2 linked regions of the Arthrobacter globiformis genome follow. The protein of the gene in region 1 interacts with the protein of each later gene in a pairwise test. Links are inferred from orthologs where the notes say so. Each region holds a gene or a part of one and is shown on either strand. Other genes may lie near its edges. The genes, in order: leuS and ligA.

What was found.
Region 2: the proteins of leuS (region 1) and ligA interact in binary tests that used the Escherichia coli proteins (3 or more experiments, as listed by UniProt). The link is inferred for Arthrobacter globiformis from one-to-one orthologs.

The regions. Positions count from the first base shown.
Region 1 is NZ_JAUSXI010000001.1:3,286,196-3,293,300, reverse strand. The notes cover bases 443-3,576. They hold leuS (leucine--tRNA ligase), read left to right. Parts: upstream 443-813; coding sequence 814-3,339; downstream 3,340-3,576. Other genes in these bases: QFZ33_RS15095 (DegV family protein), read left to right, coding at 3,431-3,576. In the rest of the region: QFZ33_RS15105 (hypothetical protein), read right to left, coding at 1-258; more of QFZ33_RS15095, read left to right, coding at 3,577-4,474; QFZ33_RS15090 (HNH endonuclease signature motif containing protein), read left to right, coding at 4,569-6,194; QFZ33_RS15085 (hypothetical protein), read left to right, coding at 6,310-6,495; QFZ33_RS15080 (ComEA family DNA-binding protein), read left to right, coding at 6,658-7,105.
Region 2 is NZ_JAUSXI010000001.1:1,835,654-1,842,670, forward strand. Bases 1,423-4,468 are described here. They hold ligA (NAD-dependent DNA ligase LigA), read left to right. Parts: upstream 1,423-1,821; coding sequence 1,822-4,116; downstream 4,117-4,468. Other genes in these bases: QFZ33_RS08355 (hypothetical protein), read left to right, coding at 1,423-1,693; QFZ33_RS08365 (inositol monophosphatase family protein), read left to right, coding at 4,113-4,468. In the rest of the region: QFZ33_RS08350 (FtsK/SpoIIIE domain-containing protein), read left to right, coding at 1-945; more of QFZ33_RS08355, read left to right, coding at 1,034-1,422; more of QFZ33_RS08365, read left to right, coding at 4,469-4,952; QFZ33_RS08370 (GNAT family N-acetyltransferase), read left to right, coding at 5,085-5,597; QFZ33_RS08375 (RidA family protein), read left to right, coding at 5,638-6,021; QFZ33_RS08380 (HNH endonuclease signature motif containing protein), read left to right, coding at 6,166-7,017. UniProt on the Escherichia coli protein: DNA ligase that catalyzes the formation of phosphodiester linkages between 5'-phosphoryl and 3'-hydroxyl groups in double-stranded DNA using NAD as a coenzyme and as the energy source for the reaction.

The sequences.
Region 1 (7,105 bases):
CCTCTTGGTGGTTTCGGTGGCTGTCTTGACAGTGCCGGTGGTCGTATATTGCATGCCCGGCTTCAGCGGGAACCACATGTTGGTGACCTTCGGCTTCTTTGGGAAGTCCGCCCTGTGGAACGTCGTGGCCGAGCCTGGCCCGCACAGTTCCTGGGACGCCGTGGACGCCGCAGCCGCCCCGGAGGTCGACGTGAACGTAGCCAGAAACAGCATGAGCACAGAACCCAGCGCCGTCAGGTGCTTCTTGTGTATGAGCATTTCTGTTGCCTTTCTCTGACGAGTGTTCGGCTGATACCCGCACTCAGGGCAGCGCGCGGCAAGGCGAGGCAGGCTGGATGCGCTGCACACGCTGTTGATGCGGGACCTGGCGTTGGGCATGACATGCCGGGGACATTCCGTCCTGGGCAGGCAACCGGTCCACTGCAGGCTCCTCAAGCCGAGACCGTTGCCCTGCCCCCATGCGCCTGGGGTCGACCCCATGCGCTTGGTGTAAATGGTGTACCTGCTTCTACGGTTTGGCAATGGTGATTTCTTGCAAAGCCGCCGCGCCTTCTACATCCGTTCTGCGCCCTTCTTGGTGGGCCGGGGCGGTGCCTGTTTCAGCATGGACCCGCAGAGACGCTAAAGTAGTTTTATGCGTGCGATCCTTCTGCTTAGCTAGCCGCTTGGTATCCCGAACAAATACGGATAATCAAGCGGCCGCCCCTCCATGTCGAGGGGCTTTTGTGTGTCCGGGGAGACCTTCCCGGCGGGCGGCGGGGATCAGACCGTTGTGACAGGACAGAGGTCATGACAGAACAGAAGAGGGCAGCAGTGAGCGTTCAGCCGGAGACCGAAACCGGAACAGCAGCAGGTGGAGCCGAGACGCCCGAAGAGGGCGCGTACAGCTTCGCGGCGATGGAGGCCCGGTGGCCGCAGGTGTGGGAAGAACTGAAGGTTTTCACCCCCGCCGACGACGGTTCGCGGGAGCGCCGCTACGTCCTGGACATGTTCCCCTACCCGTCCGGCGACCTTCACATGGGCCACGCCGAGGCCTTTGCCATGGGCGACGTGGTGGCGCGGTACCTGCGCCAGCAGGGATACGACGTGCTGCACCCGATCGGCTGGGACTCGTTCGGGCTGCCCGCGGAAAACGCGGCGATCAAGCGCAACGCCCACCCGAGCGAGTGGACCTACGCCAACATCGACACCCAGGCTGCTTCCTTCAAGCGTTACGCCATTTCCGCTGACTGGTCCCGCCGGCTGCACACGTCCGATCCGGAGTACTACCGCTGGACCCAGTGGCTGTTCAAGCGCTTCTACGAGCGAGGCCTCGCTTACCGCAAGGACTCACCGGTCAACTGGTGTCCGAAGGACCTGACCGTGCTGGCCAACGAGCAGGTGGTCAACGGAGCCTGCGAGCGCTGCGGCACGGCTGTGACCAAGAAGTCTCTGAACCAGTGGTACTTCAAGATCACCGACTACGCGGACCGGCTGCTGGACGACATGTCCGAGCTGCAGGGGCATTGGCCCGAGCGGGTACTGGCGATGCAGAAGAACTGGATCGGCCGCTCGGAAGGCGCGCATGTTCGGTTCGTGATCGAGGCTTCTGACGGACGTGCCCAGCGTGAAGTCACCGTCTTCACTACGCGTCCGGACACCCTGCACGGGGCCACGTTCTTCGTCGTGGCCGCGGACGCGCACCTGGCCCTGGACCTGGTCACCCCTGAACACCACGACGCACTAATGGCCTACCGTGAGAAGGTCAAGGCCCTTTCGGACATCGAACGCCAGTCCACCGAGCGGGAAAAGACCGGTGTGTTCACCGGCCGTTACGCCATCAATCCTCTCAACGGCGAAAAACTGCCCGTCTGGGCCGCGGACTACGTCCTGGCTGACTACGGCACGGGCGCCATCATGGCCGTCCCGGCGCACGACCAGCGCGACCTCGATTTCGCCAAGGCGTTCGGGCTGCCTGTGCGCGCGGTGCTGGACACCGGCGAGGAGGATCCCGCCGTCTCGGGTAAGGCAACAGCGGGCGAGGGCACCCTGATCAATTCCGGTCAGCTCGACGGCCTTCCCAAGGCAGAGGCCATTCCGGCCGCGATCGAAATCCTCGGCAAACAGGGCACCGGGGAGAAGTTCGTGAACTTCCGGCTGCGTGACTGGCTCCTGAGCCGCCAGCGCTTCTGGGGCACCCCAATCCCCATCATCCACTGTGCCGAATGCGGCGAAGTGCCTGTACCCGACGAGCAGCTGCCAGTGACGCTTCCGGAGGACCTACGTGGCGAGGCGCTGTCCCCGAGGGGCACTTCCCCCCTGGCCGCGGCCGCCGAATGGGTCAATGTCGAGTGCCCGAACTGCGGACGTGCAGCCCAGCGGGACACGGACACCATGGACACCTTCGTGGACTCGTCCTGGTACTTCCTGCGTTTCGTCTCCCCTGATTACACCGAGGGCCCGTTCGATCCCGCGAAGATCAACGACTGGATGCCGGTGGGACAGTACGTCGGCGGTGTCGAGCACGCGATCCTGCACCTGCTCTACGCCCGCTTCTTTACCAAGGTCATCCACGACATGGGCCTGCTGGCGGCGGACGAGCCCTTCAGCGCGCTGCTGAACCAGGGCCAGGTGCTCAACGGCGGCAAAGCCATGAGCAAGTCGCTGGGCAACGGTGTGGACCTGGGGGAGCAGCTGGACAAGTACGGCGTCGACGCCGTCCGGCTCACCATGATCTTCGCCTCGCCGCCCGAGGACGACGTCGACTGGGCGGACGTTTCGCCGTCGGGTTCCGCGAAGTTCCTGGCACGCGCCTGGCGCCTTGGCCAAGACGTGTCCAGCGCCCCCGGTGTTGATTTCAGCGCCGGTGACCGTGCGCTGCGCACCGTCACGCATAGGACCATCGCCGATGCCGCTGAACTGCTGGACAACAACAAGTTCAACGTCGTGGTGGCCAAGCTGATGGAGCTGGTCAACGCCACCCGCAAGTCCATCGACTCGGGTGCCGGCGGCGCCGACCCTGCCGTCCGCGAAGCTGTCGAGGCAGTGGCCGTCATTCTGAGCCTCTTCGCGCCCTACACGGCCGAAGACCTGTGGAACGTCCTGGGGCACCCCGCCTCTGTGGCAAATGCGGGTTGGCCTGCGCACGACGACGCGCTGCTGGTGCAGGAAACCGTCACCGCTGTGGTCCAGGTCCAGGGCAAGGTCAGGGACCGGCTCGAGGTCTCACCGGCCATCTCCGAGGACGAACTGCGTGAGCTAGCGCTGGCCTCCGAGAATGTCCAGCGCGCCCTCGACGGCCGGGGCATCCGGACCGTGATCGTGCGGGCACCTAAACTGGTGAACATCGTCCCGGCCTAGCAGCGTTATTTGAGTAGCCGGCGGCGACTGGCTGGCCGGGCTCCGGCCGCCGGCACCGCCGGCGGCCGGAAACAACTGCAGGAGGTGTGCCGTGATCGACCGCGAACCGGCAGCCTGGCTGTGGTTAAAGGAGCATCTGGTCCGTCTTCGCCAGGCCACCAGGCCGGGCCAGGTCCCGCCCACGGGCGAGCCCGCCGTCGTCGTCCGTACCGCGGTGGTGACGGATTCCGCTGCCGCGCTGCCCGCCGATTGGGTGCGGGCCTTCTCCATCAACGGCCGGTTGGCCGTCATTCCGATGCCCGTCATGGTGGGCGAGGAGATTTACGGCGAGGGCGAGGACGACATCACCGGGACCATCGCCGTGGCCCTGGCCGCCGCTAAGCCGGTTAAGACCTCCCGCCCGTCGCCGGGACAGTTTGAGCAGGCTTATCTGGCCGCTGAACGGCAGGGCTTCGAGTCTGTCGTATCCATCCACATCTCCGGTGGCCTTTCCGGCACCGCTGATGCCGCCCGCCTCGCGGCCGGCCGGGTCAAGATCCCTGTCGAGGTGCTGGACACCCGCACCGTGGGAATGGCGCAGGGACTCGCCGTCCAGAGTGCCGTGGTGGCAGCGGCGGACGGCCGCGGAGCCGGCGAGGTGCGCCGGCTGGCCGAGGAACGCGCGGCACGGTCCAAGGTGTATTTCTATGTGCCCAGCCTGGAGCAGTTGCGGCGCGGCGGACGCATCGGCGCTGCAGCCTCGCTGGTCGGAGCCATGCTGGCCATCAAGCCGATTCTCGCGGTCGACGACGGCAAGATCGTTCCGCTGGAAAAAGTCCGCTCTGCGGCCAGAGCCATTGCCCGGCTTGAGGAGATCGTGGTGGCGGAGGCCGCGGGCCGGCCACTGGGGGAGGCGCGGCTGGCCATCCACCATTTCGGCAACCGGCACGAGGCCGATATGCTCGCGGCCCGCCTGGCGGCGAAGCTTCCGGCCTGCCCGCCAGCCCAGATCAGCTCATTACCTGCTGTACTGGCGGCTCACGCCGGGCTCGGCGTCCTGGCGGTGATCGTGGGGGAGAGCAGCTCGTCCGTTGCCGGTTGCCTCGCCGCCCCGTCCAAGGCAGCCGGCGCCAGCGGTACTGAGGCGGCCACCTAGGCTTGCAAGCGGCACTTGATGCGAGCCGGCTCGGCTCCGTGCCGCGTTTCTTTGTCACGGCGTTTTTGTCGGTGCCCCCTGTCATGCTGTGGGCATGGATAACGCAGCAGTTGCGGAGACGTTGGAGGCCATCGGTGCCTCCGCTCTTGCACTGGCTGCTGAGCTCCGCCGGGCGGGCGATCCGGGCCCGGCCGGCGTGGGTGAGCTGCCGGATGAGGCGGATCCACTGGGGGATCAGGCGGATGCGTGCCTGGACGGTCTTGCTGCGGTAGCCAGGATGGAGGCGCGGCTGGCGGCCGTGAAGGTGCAGTTCGCCGCCGGTTTCGCCGCGGCGGAGGAGGCTTTGACTCCGCCTGGTACGTCCGTGCAGGACCGCACCGTCCGGCGGATGTCCGTTACTGCCGAGGTTGCTGGCGCGCTGACTGTGAGTGAGGGGTCGGCGGCACGCCTTCTGTCCGAATCGGCCTCGCTGACCACGGACCAGCCGTTGACGCTCGCCAGCCTTCAGGCAGGGGCTATTTCCTGGCAGCACGCGCGCATCATGTGCGACGAAACCGACGGGCTGGATCGCGCCGCCGCCGCTGCTTTTGAGGCCCACTTCCTGGACCCGGACGCGCCCGGGTACGCGCGGGGTTGCGCGGCCGGGGAGCTGACGCCGGCGAGGTTCCGGGCCAAGGCCCGCTATTGGCGGGAGCGGCACCACCCGGTCAGCATCGAAACCCGGCACACCAAGAGTGCGAAGGACCGGCGGCTGGAGTACGTCCCGGCCCGGGACGGCATGGCCTGGCTGTCGGCGTACCTGCCGACCGACCAGGCGGCCGGGATCTGGGACAGTACCACCGCCGCCGCCCGCGCTATGCAGGGCCCGACCGAATCCCGGACTCTGGCCCAGCTGCGGGTCGATGCCTTCGCCACGTGGCTGCTCACAGCAGGCCACCCAGTTGACAGTGCGGTCGACGGCCCGCCCGCAGAATCCGTGCCGGTCGGTGAGGTGCCGACCCCCACGGCGCAGGTCCTGGTCACGGTTCCGGTGTTTTCTCTGCTCGGAGTGTCGGAGGAACCGGCGACGCTGGACGGTTACGGGCCGATCCCGCCGTCGATGGCGCGACGCCTGGTTGCCGACGGCGGGACGTCGTTCCTGCGTGTGCTAACCGATCCGCGGGATGGGGCGCCGTTGGAGATCGGCCGCACCAGCTACCGGCTGACGAAGCCGATGCGCCAATGGCTGCGGCTCCGCGACGCCAAGTGCACGTCCCCGAGCTGTAACAATTACTCCTTGGACAACGACGCCGACCACCTATTGGCTTGGTCCGACGGCGGCGGCACCGGCGTCGCCAACCTTGGCCAGCCCTGCCCGAAACACCACCGCCTGAAACACACCACGGCGTGGAGACCCGTCGGCGCGACCCGTGACGCCCCGCCTGGTTGGGTTTCACCCTCGGGTCGGTCCTACCAGGCTGAGTATCAGGACTGGGAACCACCCAGCTGGCCAGAACTGCCACCCGGCCAAGATTGGCCGGAGCCGCCCGACGGACCGGATCCACCGAACTGGCCAGACGGACCCGATAGGTCCGACGGGTTCGACGACTATCCAGGCCCCGAATCTTCGGAAGCACCCGACGACCTTGACGGTGTCGGAAGCCCGGAAGCTCCCGACGGCTCTGGACCCCCACTGCCGGTGGATCCATGGCCCGAGTGGGCATCGTCCGCAGCAGCGTAGGAGGAAGGCCGGGCCCGGGCGCCTGTCACGACAGCGTCTCGTTCATCAAGTTGTCCCGGCCTAGCAGTGCCTGGCCGCTGGTAGTACAGTCTCCCCACCGAGCAAGGAGGCTCCCATGTCCATGCAAGTCCACCATGTCGCCCAGTTGGACCGGGATGTGGCCGACGAAGTCACGAACTGGATGAAGTACCTGAAGGGCCAGGTGACCAGCGTCCAGTTCCTCACCACCACCATCCCTGATCCCAAGGAACCGGAGAAATGGCGCGTCCAATACGAGGCCTACATCACCTACCAGCGGTAGTGGCGCTATCCACATAGCGCAGCCCGGGGCTGTCGGGCGGACTGTCGGCTTCCTAGTGTGGTGGATATGTCACGTCGGACCGCTGGAGCCGCAACCAGCGCTCAACCGCGCGCTGGCGGGGGGCGCGCCGGCGGTGGACGTGGCAACGTTGAGGGTCGCCCCGTGCAGAGCCGGGCGTCAGATGGGCGGGCGGCCAGAAGGCTGGCCGCCACGCTCGGACCGCATGCCTCGCCCGGCCTTCCCTGCGATGAAGAGAAAGTCCCGTCGCCGGACGACCCCACTGGGCTGCTGGAGGTGGGAACGGGGAGCGGCTTCGCTTACGGCACGGGGGCTGTTTCCGCGGCTTCTGCGGCGTCCGGCGAAGCTGCCGAGCCGCGGTTCCGTTGGAGACTGGGCATCCGTGTCGCGGCATTGGTGGGCGTGCTGTCGCTGATTGCCGGAGCCTTGCTCTGGTGGCAGGTGGCTGCCAACGGTCCTGTTGTCCTCCCGCTCAGTTCAGTCACCCACGACGCCGCGGGAAAATCGGCCGCCAGCAATCCTGACCAGGAAAGCAGTAACCCGGACAGCGGCGGTACGGAAAGCAGTGGGCCGGGCGGTGACGGCAAAGACA
Region 2 (7,017 bases), 1.5 Mb from region 1 along the record:
GGCGACCGCCCCAACTCCGTCCCGGCGTCGTTGCTTGCCTCCATCCAGCGAAGGCTGGTACTCCGGCTGTCCGCCGAGGACGACTACCTGACCATGGACGTGCCAAAGGACGTCCTGGGCCAGGCCTCGCCTCCGGGCCGGGGGCTGCTGGGCGGCCACGAGGTGCAGCTCGCCGTCCTGGGCGGCAACTCCAACTTGGCGCTGCAGGCGCGCGAAGTCCACAAGCTCAGCGAGGCTATGCTCCGCCAGGGTGTGGAAAGGGCTCCGCGCATCGAGCGGCTGCCCGAGCAGATCGACCTGGACATCCTGCCTGCCGGGCTGCCGGATCTGCCCGTGGTCGGCGTGGACGACGAAACGCTGCAGCCCGCCACACTCATGGCCAAGGGCCCGCTGCTGCTCGCCGGCCCACCCGGCTCCGGCCGGACCGTGGCCCTGGTGACCATGGCCTACGCGCTGCGCCGGTCCAACCCCGGCACCGAACTGGTTTACCTTGCCGCCAGGAAGTCCGCCGTGGCGTCCCTGCCGGTCTGGGATCGCTCGCTGGTGGGAGCCGACGACGTCGAGGAGGCGGTGGAAGCGCTCACGGACCACGCCTCGGCCAATCCGGGCAAGGTGGCCATCTTCATCGAGGGGCTCACGGAGTTTACGGACACCCTGGCCGAGTCCGGCATCGGAAGGCTCGTGGCGGCGTCCATCAAGGCCGACCAGTGGGTGGTCGGGGAATCCGAAACGTCCACCTGGTCATCGGCCTGGTCGCTCGCGCAGCCGTTCAAGTCGGGCAGGAGGGGGCTGCTGATCAACCCGGGCGACATCGACGGCGACAACCTCCTCAATACGTCACTCGGACGGGTCGGCGCCGGCTTCATTCCGGGCCGCGGCTACATCGTCGGGCGGGGCAAGGTGCGCAAGCTCCAGATCGCGCTGCCGCCGGAAAACCGACAGTAGTCAATTTGGCGCGCCGGGCGGGACTGTAGGAAGATACCCGGGACAAGACTCGGCGCGGGAGGGTCCCGCGCGGCTGCAAAGGTACTCCATGATCCGTCTTCCTCTTCTGCGCGGCGCGCTCGTGCCCGGAACTGCCGCTGCCATGCTGGCCTTCACGGTTGTGACCGGCGCCGCCGGAGCTGCGCAGGCGGCCTGCCTGCCGGAGGGGCCGTGTTCGGAGTCACCCACGCCTGTCGCTCCGCCGTCGTCCGGTTCCCCGGCGCCGCCCACGACGCCAACCGCCTCCGCGCCGGCGCCGCCGCCGGCCCAGAAAGCGCCGGCACCTTCGCCGGCTCCGGCTCCTGCACAGCCGGTGCGACCAGTAGCGCCTGCGGCGCCTGCGGCGCCGGTGCGGCCGGTGGCGCCCGAGACCCGCATGGCTCCTGCACCGGTCATACCGGCCGCCGCTCCCGCCGTCGTTCCGGCAGCGAATAACGGGATTGTGGCCGCGGTCCCCGCTGCAACACGGCCGGTGACCACCGCCTCCGCCAGCCCGGACCCGTCGTCGTCCGTGTTTTCTGCCGAGTCCAGCTGGACCAAACCGATCGCCACCCCCGCCGCCAGCCAAGCCGCCGCCGTCGTAGTTGCGGACAAGGAGTCCGGCCTCGGCATTTTCGGCCTGTTCGCCGTCATGGGCGGCGTCCTCCTGGTGGGTCTGGGCGGGCTGGCCTTCGCCCTGTGGAGCCGGAACCGCCCCGGTCACTGGTAGGGGCATTCGCCGGCGGCGGTTCTGACCGGCACCCGACATTCCCGTGATCCCCGGGATCGCCCGGCATCCCCGGTACGGGAGGCCTGCCGCCTCGGCAAAATGTCCGGGCTGTAAGGCAAGATAGGTCTGTGAGCACACCATCAGGCCCCACAGACAGCGCAGCCACCGGAACTGACCAGCTTGAGCCGGAGGCCATTCCCTCTGAGTCGGTACGGGATGAGTACGAGAACCTGGCGGACCTCGTCCGGAAGTACCGGTTCGCGTACTACCAGGAGGACGAGCCGCTCGTTTCCGATGCCGAGTTCGACACGCTCTTTCGCCGGCTGGAGGAACTCGAGGCGCTGCATCCGGAGCTCGTTTCCAACGATTCGCCCACCCAGGAGGTCGGCGGGGAAGTGTCCGCGGCGTTTGCCGCCGTCGAACACCTCCAGCGCATGTACAGCCTTGAGGACGTGTTCTCCCTCGAGGAACTGCAGGCCTGGATCGCCAAGGCGGAGGCAGGGGTCGCCAAGTCCGGGAACCCGGAGGCCGCCTGGCTGACCGAGCTGAAAATCGACGGCCTCGCCGTGAACCTGCTCTACCGGGACGGCAAGCTGGTCCGGGCCGCCACCCGCGGCGACGGCACCACCGGCGAGGACATCACCCACAACGTGCTCACCATCAAGGAGATCCCGCAGCAGCTCAGCGGCAGCGGTTTTCCTGCAGAAGTGGAAATCCGCGGTGAGGTGTTTATTCCGTCCAAGGCGTTTGCCGAATTCAATGAGGCGCTGATTGAGGCGGGCAAGGCTCCGCTGGCCAACCCGCGAAATGCCGCGGCCGGATCGCTCCGCCAGAAAGACCCGGCAGAGACTGCCAAGCGCCCGCTCCAGATGTTCGTGCACGGGATCGGCGCCCGCGAGGGCCTCCAGGCCGCCAGCCAGTCGGAGACCTACCGGCTCCTGGCAGAGTGGGGACTGCCGGTCAGCCCGTACTTCGAGGTCCTCGGCAGCCCGGCGGAGGTGCTGGATTTCATCGAGAAATACGGGGACAAGCGGCACAGCCTGCTCCACGAGATCGACGGCATCGTGGTTAAGATTGACGACTTCGCCACCCAGCGTGCCCTGGGCTACACCACGCGGGTTCCGCGCTGGGCCGTCGCCTACAAGTACCCGCCCGAGGAAGTGCACACCAAGCTCCTGGACATCGCCGTGAACGTCGGGCGCACCGGCCGGGTCACGCCCTTCGGGATCATGGAACCGGTCAAGGTGGCGGGCTCCACCGTGGGAATGGCGACGCTGCACAACCAGGACGTAGTCAAGGCCAAGGGCGTCAAGATCGGCGACATTGTGGTGCTCCGGAAGGCCGGGGACGTCATCCCGGAGATCGTTGGCCCGGTCCTGGCGCTCCGGGACCAGCAGGACCCGCCGGTGCGTGACTTCGTCATGCCCACGGAATGCCCGTCCTGCGGCACGCCGCTGGCTCCCGGGAAGGAAGGCGACGTGGACATCCGCTGCCCCAACGCCAAGTCCTGCCCGTCGCAGCTGCGTGAGCGCGTGTTCCACGTTGCAAGCAGGGGAGCGTTCGACATCGAAGCCCTCGGCTGGGAGGCTGCGATCGCGCTGACCCAGCCGACGGAGCCTGAGGTCCCGCCGCTGGTCAGCGAAGCGGCCCTTTTTGACCTGACACCGGAGGACCTTGAACCGGTGAAGATCCGGCGCGAGAAGCGGTCCAAAGGCGTTTCCACCGGCGAGTTCGAGCTGGTGCCCTACTTCTACAGCAAGGGCACGGCCAAGACGCCGTCCAAGCCGACGGCCACCACCGGAAAGCTCTTCAGCGAACTCGAAAAGGCCAAGACGCAGCCGCTGTGGCGCGTCCTGGTGGCGCTCTCCATCCGGCACGTCGGCCCCCGGGCGTCGCGCGCCCTGGCCAACCACTTCGGCACCATGGACGCCATCCGGCAGGCATCCGAGGAGGAGCTCGCGAGTGTGGACGGCGTTGGCCCCACCATCGCCGCCGCGCTCAAGGAGTGGTTTGCCGAGGACTGGCATGTCGAAATCATCGACCGCTGGGCGGCAGCCGGAGTCCGGATGAAGGACGAACGGGACGAGTCCACTCCGCGCACGCTCGAGGGGCTGACCGTTGTGGTCACCGGAACCCTGGAAGGCTTCAGCCGCGACGAGGCCAAGGAAGCCATCCTGGTCCGCGGCGGCAAGGCGGCAGGGTCGGTGTCGAAGAAGACCAGCTACCTGGTGGCCGGGGACAACGCCGGCACCAAGCGGGACAAGGCCGAGCAACTGGGCGTGCCTGTGCTGGACGAGGACGGGTTCCGGGAGTTGCTGGCCAACGGGCCCGCCAGGGCTGACGAGGATGGCGCTGGAGCTGAAACCTCGGCTGAGCATACTGAGGCAACGCGACTCCCCGCCGACGGGGAGGATTCCGAGTGACACCGGATACCGCAAACACCTTGAACGTGACCGGGCTCCTCGCCGTGGCCAAGGCCGCCGCGGCTGCTGGTGCCGGTGTCCTTGGCGAACGCAGCAACGGCGCCCTGGACTCGGGGACTGTGACCAACAAGGGCGAAGCCGGCGACTGGGTTACCGCCTTCGATGTGGCCGCCGAAGAAGCCGTGCGCACCGCCATCCGCAGTGCGCGGCCGGACGACGTGATCACCGGCGAGGAGCACGGGACAACACGCCCCGAGAAACCGACCGGGCTGCGGTGGTCCATTGATCCGCTCGACGGGACCACCAACTTCATCCGCAATATCGTCTACTACGCCACCTCAGTGGCTGTTGCCGATTCCGACGGCGTGTGGCTGGCCGGCGTCGTGCACGCCCCCGCGCTGGGGCGCGTGTACTACGCATCGAGGGGCCACGGCGCGTGGCTGGAGCAGGACGGGAAGCGGGTGCAGCTCACCGGTCCGGTCCCGGGACGGGCCGGCCAGATCCTGGCCACCGGATTCAGCTACGACCCCGAGGTGCGTGCCGAGCAGGCGGCGGCACTGGGCGGCTTCATGGACGGCTTTGCCGACGTGCGCCGGCTCGGTTCGGCCGCCCTGGACCTCTGCATGGTTGCCGACGGAACGCATGATGCCTTCGGCGAGCGGGGCCTGAACGAGCACGACTTCGCCGCTGGCGCCCTGGTGGCCGAGGAAGCCGGCTGCTGGGTGCGGCGCCCCCGGCTCACCAGCCCGCTTGAAGGAGGGCCCTCCGCCGAGGAACGGCTGTCAGCCTGGACATGCGCGGGCACGCTCGAGATATCCGGCAAGTTCCCGCTGTAGGTCACACGCGCTTCACATACGCGGTTGTGACAAAGCAGAGGCATCCCGCATCTGTCACGCATACCTGATAGATCAGTCACGGAAACAGCTGTTTCGCGGGGCGCATCGGTCTGCCGGCACTACCATTGACGGGTGCAGCCGCAGATCACCGTCCGTCCCGCAACCCCAGCCGACTATGCGGCCATCGCCCGCATCACCAGGGACGCCTATCTGGCGGCGGGATACTTCGAGAACGCGGACCACCCGTACATGAAGCAGATCCAGGACGTGGCTACCCGCGCAGGCCGTGCCACCATCTGGGTGGCAGAGCGCGCCGGCGCGATCGTCGGTTCGGTGACGCTGGCGCTGGCCGGCGAGAAGTATGCCGATATCGCGCTGGACGACGAGCTTGAGTTCCGCATGCTGGTGGTGGATCCGGCCGTGCAGCGCAGCGGCGCCGGCCAGGCCATGGTGGAAGCGATTATTGCGCACGCCAAATCGCTGGACGGGATACGTGCCGTCGCACTGACCACCGGCGGGAACTGGGAGAGCGCCCACGGGCTGTACCGGAAAACAGGCTTCCGACGGGTACCGGAGCGCGACTGGTATGTGCCCGGCACCGACATAAAGCTGCTGGTTTTCAGGCTCGACGTCCACCCCGCCTAGAGTGGAGCCGAGTTTTTAAACCCCTAGTGAAAGGCGCAGCATGCGCAAGACGTTCGGCACCGGCTCGGTCTGGGAACAGAAGCTCGGCTACTCCCGCGCGGTCCAGGTGGACAACACGCTCTACATCTCGGCCACCTCGGCCAGCGGCGAGAACGGCATCGTCGGCAGTGACTTCTATGAGCAGACCCAGTTCATCCTGCAGAAGCTGGAGACCGTCCTGGCCGACGCCGGATTCGCGCTCGCCGACGTCGTGCAGTCGAAGCTGTACCTGACGGACATCAGCAAGTGGGAGGACGCCGGCCGTGCGCACGGCGAGGTTTTCGGCGAGATCCGTCCCACGCTGTCGCTGGTCCACGTGCTGCCGTTCCTGGACCCTGAAATGCTCGTGGAGATCGAGCTCGTCGCACAGAAGAGTGCCAGCTAGAACGTCCCCACCCAAGCGTGAATTGGCAGCTGACGCCCCGCATCCACGAGGTTTGCGGGCATTAGCTGCCAATTCGGTTTTAAGCCTGATTTCCCGCAGGCCAGCGCCCGTTTAATTGTCAGTGGCCCGTGAAAGGCTGCGGGTATGGAAAGCAGTGCAGCTGTCGAGACGATGGCGGCGATCGACGCCTCCACTCCGGTGCTGGCTGCTTTTGTCCGCCGCGGGACGGGCGGCCTTGCGTTCCAAGGATCAGATAGCCCGGCGTCGGACGGGGGTGATCTGTTGCGGGAGCAGGCGGATGCGTGCCTGGACGCGCTGGCTGAGCTGGCCCGGATGGAGGCCCGGATGGCGGCTTTGAAGGTGCAGCTCGTCGCCGGGTATGCCGGTGCTGAGGAGGCCATGGCGTCGCCGGCCGAGTCCCCGCAGGACCGCACCGTCAGGGGGATGGCCGTGACCTCGGAGATCGCGTGCGTGCTGACCATCAGCGAACGCGCCGCCGGCGCCCTGCTGTTCGACGCCCTTGAACTGACCAGCGCCCGGCCGCTGACGCTGTCCGCGCTACAGGCAGGGGCCATGTCGTGGCAGCACGCCCGGATCATGGTCGACGAAAGCGCGAACCTCGATCCGGCCGGTGCCGCGGCGTTGGAGGCGCATTTCCTGGATCCGGACGCGCCGGACCCTGCGCGGGGTTGCCCGGCCGGGGAGCTCGTCCCGTGCCGGTTCCGTGCGAAGGTCCGGACCTGGCGGGAACGGCACCATCCGGTCGGCATCGAAACCCGCCACGCCCGCTCCGCGGCGGACCGGCGGGTGGAATACGCCCCGGACCGGGACGGGATGGCCTGGCTCTCGGCCTATCTGCCCGCGGCCCAGGCCGCCGGGATCTGGGAGCGCACCACCGCCGCCGCCCGGGCCATGCAAGGACCGGCCGAATCCAGGACCCTCACCCAGCTCCGCGCCGACGTCGCCTCGACCTGGCTCCTCACCGCAGGCCTTGAA